Regions from separate parts of the Streptomyces sp. NPDC099050 genome, predicted to be linked through region 2. Evidence: predicted binding sites of a transcription regulator. Region 2 holds the regulator's gene; the other holds the start of a gene.
The links. Region 2 encodes HspR, which represses chaperone genes until heat shock. Its sites were predicted from a motif close to TTGAGNNNNNNNNNCTCAA; they were not measured.

Region 1: the regulator HspR is predicted to act here: its motif matches at 1,934-1,952, upstream of lon (endopeptidase La).

Annotation. Positions count from the first base shown of each region.
Region 1 covers NZ_JBIWAE010000006.1:337,008-340,410, forward strand. Annotated here, with positions in the region: gene ACIQV3_RS13655 (sulfurtransferase) at 96-875, shown strand; gene ACIQV3_RS13660 (DUF4097 family beta strand repeat-containing protein) at 998-1,801, shown strand; gene lon (endopeptidase La) at 1,975-3,403, shown strand, end outside.
Region 2 covers NZ_JBIWAE010000011.1:39,906-43,308, forward strand. Annotated here, with positions in the region: gene grpE (nucleotide exchange factor GrpE) at 1-532, shown strand, start outside; gene dnaJ (molecular chaperone DnaJ) at 593-1,780, shown strand; gene ACIQV3_RS19720 (heat shock protein transcriptional repressor HspR) at 1,782-2,234, shown strand; gene ACIQV3_RS19725 (helix-turn-helix transcriptional regulator) at 2,403-3,403, opposite strand, start outside.

The DNA.
Region 1 (3,403 bases), on a different contig from region 2:
ACTCCCACGCCCATTCCCACGCGAACCCCGCTTCCCGCGGCCTCGTGCCGCCCGGCCCGCTCGTCGGTGGGGGCTGGCTCGCGGAGCGGCTCGGGATGCCCGGCCTCGTCGTCTTCGACGCCTCCGTCGGGGCGCACCGCGACACGGACCGGCGGATTCCGGGGGCCCGCCCCTTCGACCTCGACGGCGCGCTGTCCGACCACACCGCCGCCGCCCCGCACACCATGCCCGGACCCGCCGCCTTCGCCGAGGCGATGCGCGCCCTCGGCGTCGACGACAGCAGCACGGTCGTCGCGTACGACGGCGCCGGGATCTACTCCAGCGCCCGCGCCTGGTGGATGCTGCGCGCCATGGGCTTCGACCGGGCGGCCGTCCTCGACGGCGGGCTGCCCGCGTGGCTCGCCGCAGGGCGGCCGGTGGAGCAGCACCGACCGGCTTACGCGGGCCCGCGCGGCTCCTTCACGGCCCGGCCTCGCGCCGGGCTGCTGGTGGACGCCGCCACCGTCTCGGCGGCCCTGGCCGACCCGGCCGCCGCGGTGCTCGACGCCCGGACCCGCGAGCGCTTCGCCGGCGCCGCCCCCGAACCCCGCCCGGGCCTGCGCGGCGGCCACATGCCGGGCGCGGTCAGCCTCCCCTTCGGCGAACTCCAGCGCCCCGACGGCCTGATGCGCCCCGCCGCCGAACTCCGTACGGCCTTCGGGGCGGCGGCGGGCGAGAGGGAGCGGCTGTACTTCAGCTGCGGATCGGGCGTCACCGCCTGCGTGCTCGCCCTCGGCGCGGAACTCGCCGGGTACGGGGAACTCGCCGTGTACGACGGCTCCTGGAGCGAATGGGGCGTACCGTCCCCGGACAGGCCGGTCGTGGAAGGGAGTTGAGCCGCCCCGGCCGGATTCCGGCGGTCGGCCCCGGGAGTCCGTGAGGCCGGGGGTTAACCCCACCCCGGAGCCGGGGACGTGCACCATGCCCCCGCGGTCGCCGCACGGGCACGATCGACACCATGACCACGAAGACGCACCCCCGCGGCACCACGGCCAAGGCCACGGCCACTTCCAAGGCCACCGCCACCTACACCGCCGCGGCCCTCGCCGCCGGGCTCCTGCTCACGGGCTGCTCCTTCGGCTCGCTCGTCGCGCGCGGAGGCCACGAGAAGACGGCGAGCGCCGATGCCACGGTCGTGGAGGCCGTCACGGCGGTCGACGTCTCGGACGCGGGCAGCGGATCCATCGAGGTGGTCGCCGGATCCGGCCCGGGCGTCACCGTCCGCCGCACCGTCCACTACCGCGGCGACACCGTGCCCCAGCCCGCCCAGCGGATCTCCGGCGGCGTCCTGACCCTCACCAACGGCGAGTGCTCCGGCCGCTGTTCCGTCGACTACCGGCTGGAGGTGCCGGCCTCCGCGACGGTCCGCGCCGGGAGCTCCAGCGGCAGCGTCACGGTGGCGGGCGTGGCCGCCGCCGACGTCACGACCTCCTCCGGCCCGGTCCGGGCCGAGCGGATCGCCGGCCCGCTGAAGGTCCGTACCTCCTCGGGCTCGATCGCCGCCGAGGAGCTCGCCGGGCCGGGCGCGGACGCCCGTTCCGAGTCCGGCGACGTCCGCCTGGCCTTCGCGAAGGCGCCGGCCTCGGTCGCCGTGCGGACCGGCTCCGGCGACGCCAAGGTGAAGGTTCCCGCGGCCCCGTACGCCCTCGACGTCTCCACCACCTCCGGCGAGCGCGAGATCACCGTCCCCGCGGACCCGTCCGCGACCGCCAGGCTCGCCGTACTGACCTCTTCGGGCGACATCGTCGTCTCGGCGGCCTGAGCCGCGCCGGGACGCGAAGGACGCGAAGGGCAAGGGCGCCGCTCCTCCGCACGCGCGTCAGCCGGGGGACCCGATGAAGGCTGTTCGCCCCGGGCGAACGGGGGTTGGGGAACATTGGGGGGCGCGCGTGCATTGAGTCGGCATAGCTCAACTTCACTGCCGGAGGGAACATCATGGCTTCGACGTCCGTAACGCTCACTCTGCCCGTGCTGCCGCTCGACGACGAGGTCGTGCTGCCCGGGATGGTCGTTCCGCTGGACCTGTCCGACGCAGAGGTGCGCGGTGCCGTCGAGGCCGCTCAGGCCGCCGCCGGGGAGGGCAAGCCGAAGGTGCTGCTCGTCCCCCGGGTCGACGGGAAGTACGCCGGCACCGGGGTGCTCGGGACGGTGGAGCAGGTGGGGCGGCTCTCCGACGGGGACCCCGGGGCGCTGATCCGGGGCCGCGGCCGGGTCCGCATCGGGGCCGGGACGACCGGTCCCGGGGCCGCGCTCTGGGTCGAGGGCGAGACGGTGGACGAGGTCGTCCCCGATCCGCTGCCCGGGGCCGTCGCCGAGCTCGTCAAGGAGTACAAGGCGCTCGCCACGAGCTGGCTCAAGAAGCGCGGGGCCTGGCAGGTCGTGGACCGGGTGCAGCAGATCGAGGGGGTCGGGGCGCTCGCGGACAACTCCGGGTACTCCCCGTTCCTGACCGTCGAGCAGAAGGTGGAACTGCTGGAGACGGCCGACCCCGTCGCCCGGCTGAAGCTCGCGGTCAAGGACCTCAGCGACCACCTCGCCGAGCAGGACGTCGCCGAGTCCATCGCCAAGGACGTCCAGGACGGCGTCGACAAGGTCCAGCGCGAGTTCCTGCTCAAGCGGCAACTCGACGCCGTGCGCAAGGAACTGCGCGAGCTCAGCGGGGAGAAGGAGGGCGAGGAGTCCGACGACTACCGGGCCCGCGTCGAGGCCGCCGACCTGCCCGAGACGGTACGGGAGGCCGCCCTCAAGGAAGTCGACAAGCTGGAGCGCTCCAGCGACCAGTCCCCGGAGGGTTCCTGGATCCGCACCTGGCTGGACACCGTGCTCGAACTGCCCTGGAACGAGCGGACCGAGGACGAGTACGACATCCGGGGCGCCCGCGCCGTACTGGACGCGGAGCACGCCGGGCTGAGCGACGTGAAGGACCGGATCACCGAGTACCTGGCGGTGCGCAAGCGCCGCTCCGAGCGCGGGATGGGCGTCGTCGGCGGGCGCAGGGGCGGGGCCGTGCTGGCGCTCGTAGGCCCTCCAGGCGTCGGTAAGACCTCCCTCGGGGAGTCCGTGGCCCACGCCATGGGGCGCAAGTTCGTCCGCGTGGCCCTGGGCGGGGTCCGCGACGAGGCCGAGATCCGCGGGCACCGGCGTACGTACGTGGGCGCGCTGCCCGGCCGGATCGTACGGGCGATCAAGGAAGCCGGGTCCATGAACCCGGTCGTCCTGCTCGACGAGATCGACAAGGTCGGCTCCGACTTCCGGGGCGACCCGGCCGCGGCGCTGCTCGAAGTCCTCGACCCGGCCCAGAACCACACCTTCCGGGACCACTACCTGGAGGTGGAGCTGGACCTGAGCGACGTGGTGTTCCTCG
Region 2 (3,403 bases):
CGTCCAGGAAATCGCTCTCCTGGCCCAGCTGGACCAGGCCCGTACCGCGCTCGGCGAGCGCACCGCGGACCTCCAGCGCCTCCAGGCGGAGTACCAGAACTACCGCCGCCGGGTGGAGCGGGACCGGATCGCCGTCAAGGAGATCGCGGTCGCGTCCCTCCTGACGGAACTCCTCCCGACCCTGGACGACATCGGCCGGGCGCGGGAACATGGCGAGCTGGTCGGCGGCTTCAAGTCGGTGGCCGAATCGCTGGAGACCGCCGCGGCGAAGATGGGCCTGCAGCAGTTCGGCAAGGAGGGCGAGCCCTTCGACCCGACGATCCACGAGGCCCTGATGCACTCGTACGCGCCGGACGTCACAGAGGACACCTGCGTGGCGATCCTGCAGCCGGGGTACCGGATCGGCGAGCGCACGATCCGTCCCGCGCGGGTCGCGGTGGCCGAGCCCCAGCCGGGCGCGGCGCCGAAGTCCGAGGCGGCGGAGGGCGAGTCGGCGTCGGACAAGGACGCGGATGCCCCCGACAAGGGCTGACGCTGCGGCGCCCTTTGCACGACACGTAGAAGAAGAAGCGCGAGAGGAGGGACACCGGGGATGAGCACGAAGGACTTCGTCGAGAAGGACTACTACAAGGTTCTCGGTGTCCCGAAGGACGCCACCGAGGCCGAGATCAAGAAGGCGTACCGGAAGCTCGCCCGTGAGTTCCACCCGGACGCCAACAAGGGCGACACCTCGGCCGAGGAGCGCTTCAAGGAGATCTCCGAGGCGAACGACATCCTCGGTGACGCGAAGAAGCGCAAGGAGTACGACGAGGCCCGCGCCCTGTTCGGGAACGGCGGCTTCCGCCCCGGTCCCGGCGGGGGCGGCGGCTCGTTCAACTTCGACCTCGGCGACCTCTTCGGAGGCCAGCAGCAGGGCGGCGCGGCCGGCGGCTTCGGCGGCGGCGGACTGGGCGACGTCTTCGGCGGCCTGTTCAACCGTGGCGGCGCCGGCGCGGGTGCGGGCACCCGTACCCAGCCGCGCCGCGGCCAGGACATCGAGTCGGAGGTCACCCTCTCCTTCACGGAGGCGGTGGACGGGGCCACGGTCCCGCTCCGGATGTCCTCGCAGTCCCCCTGCAAGGCCTGTTCGGGCACCGGCGACAAGAACGGCACGCCCCGCGTGTGCCCGACCTGCGTCGGCACCGGCCAGGTGTCCCGCGGCAGCGGCGGCGGCTTCTCGCTGACCGACCCCTGCGCGGACTGCAAGGGCCGCGGCCTCATCGCCGAGACCCCGTGCGACATCTGCAAGGGCAGCGGGCGGGCCCGCAGTTCCCGCACCATGCAGGTCCGGATCCCGGCGGGGGTCTCCGACTCCCAGCGGATCCGGCTGCGCGGCAAGGGAGCTCCGGGCGAGCGCGGCGGCCCGGCCGGAGACCTGTACGTGGTCGTGCACGTGGACGCGCACCCGGTCTTCGGCCGCAAGGACGACAACCTCACGGTGACCGTTCCGGTGACGTTCGCGGAGGCGGCCCTGGGAGCCGACATCAAGGTCCCGACCCTGAACGGCCCCTCGGTGACGCTGAAGCTGCCCCCGGGCACCCCCGGCGGCCGCACGATGCGGGCCCGCGGCAAGGGAGCGCTCCGCAAGGACGGCACCCGCGGCGACCTGCTCGTCACGGTGGAGGTCGCGGTTCCGACCGAGCTGAACGACAAGGCCCGCGAGGCCATGGAGCTGTACCGCGAGGCGACGGAGTCCGAGGACCCGCGCTCCGCGCTGTTCGAGTCCGCGAAGGGAGCATGACATGGACGGCCGCCGTAGGAGCCAGTACCAGCTCACCGACGAGACCCCGGTCTACGTGATCTCGGTGGCCGCCCAGCTCTCGGGCCTGCATCCGCAGACGCTGCGCCAGTACGACCGCCTCGGCCTGGTCTCCCCGGGCCGTACGGCCGGGCGCGGCCGGCGCTACTCGGCCCGTGACATCGAACTGCTCCGCACGGTGCAGGCGCTGTCCCAGGAAGAGGGCATCAACCTGGCCGGCATCAAGCGGATCATCGAACTGGAGAACCAGGTCGCCGCGCTCCAGCAGCGCGTGGCCGAGCTCTCGACGGCCGTCGACGGCGCCGCCGCCGTCCTCCAGCAGCGCGAGGCCCAGGTGCACGCCTCGTACCGGCGCGACCTGGTCCCGTACCAGGCTCCGCAGCCGGGCAGCGCCCTGGTCGTCTGGCGCCCGACGCCGAAGCGGCCGCTGGGCTGATCCGGCGCATGCGCACAGAGGCCCCGCCCGAACCCTTCACGCAGGGCCTGGGCGGGGCCTCCGCGTGCGTCCGCCGTCCGCATCCGCCCCGCGGGCCGTCCGAGCCCTCGGCGGGGCCTAGGGCAGGCCCTCGGCGTCCGCGGGGCCCGTCCGAGCCCTCGGCGGGGCCTAGGGCAGGCCCTCGGCGTCCGCGGGGCCCGAGTCGTGCAGGATGCCGGACTCGGCGATGAGGTATCCCAGCTGGGCCCTGCTGCCGCTGCCCAGGGCGGTGGCCAGTTTGGCGATGTGCGCGCGGCAGGTGCGCACGTTCATGCCCAGGCGCCGGGCGATGGCCTCGTCGACGTGCCCCTCGATGAGGAGGTGGGCGATGGAGCGCTGCACGCCGGAGATCCCGTCCGGGCTGTGCGTGTACGTGACCTTGTCGTTCAGGGGTACGGCCCTGCGCCACAGCTGCTCGAACACCTTGATGAGGTACTCGATCAGCCCCGGGTGCCGCAGTTCCAGGGCGACGCGCCGATCATGGCTCGCGGGGATGAAGGCCACGGTACGGTCGAAGATCATGAGACGCTCGATGAGTTCCTCCAGCGTGCGGATCTCGACCTTGCCCGTCGAGATCCTGTCCACGTAGGCGAGCGTGCCCTGGCTGTGCCGCACGGTGTGCTGGTAGAGCGTACGGATCTTCACCCCGCGGTCGATCATCGGCGAGGCGCGCTCCAGGGACTGGCTGAGGCTGAACATCGGCCGTGCGCCACCCGGCTGGACGGTCAGGGCCTCGGTGTGACACTCGGAGGTGGCCAGGTCGATGGCGGCGTTGATCTGGTCGAATCCCTCCAGCACCGTGATGGCGTGGGTGTTGGCGGGGCTCCGGGCGCTGAGGGCGAGGAACGGCTCGAACGCGTCGGTGAGATCCACGGCGGTCCGCCGGCGGTCCTGGATCTCGCGTTCGATCGGGTGGAGCCGTTGGGCGAGGGCGACGGACGGGGGAACCGCGCGCAGCTGGTTCGCGTCGTCCGGGTCGGGGCGCAGCAGAGCGAATTCGAGCAGGCAGGGGGCGTTCTTCACTTCACCGCGGGCGACGCGGCCGGTGCTCAGGGCCGCTGCGTAGAGCCGGGTTCCTTCGGCGCACATCTCCGTGACGGGGTGGTGATGTGTCGGGTTTGTTGTGCTCT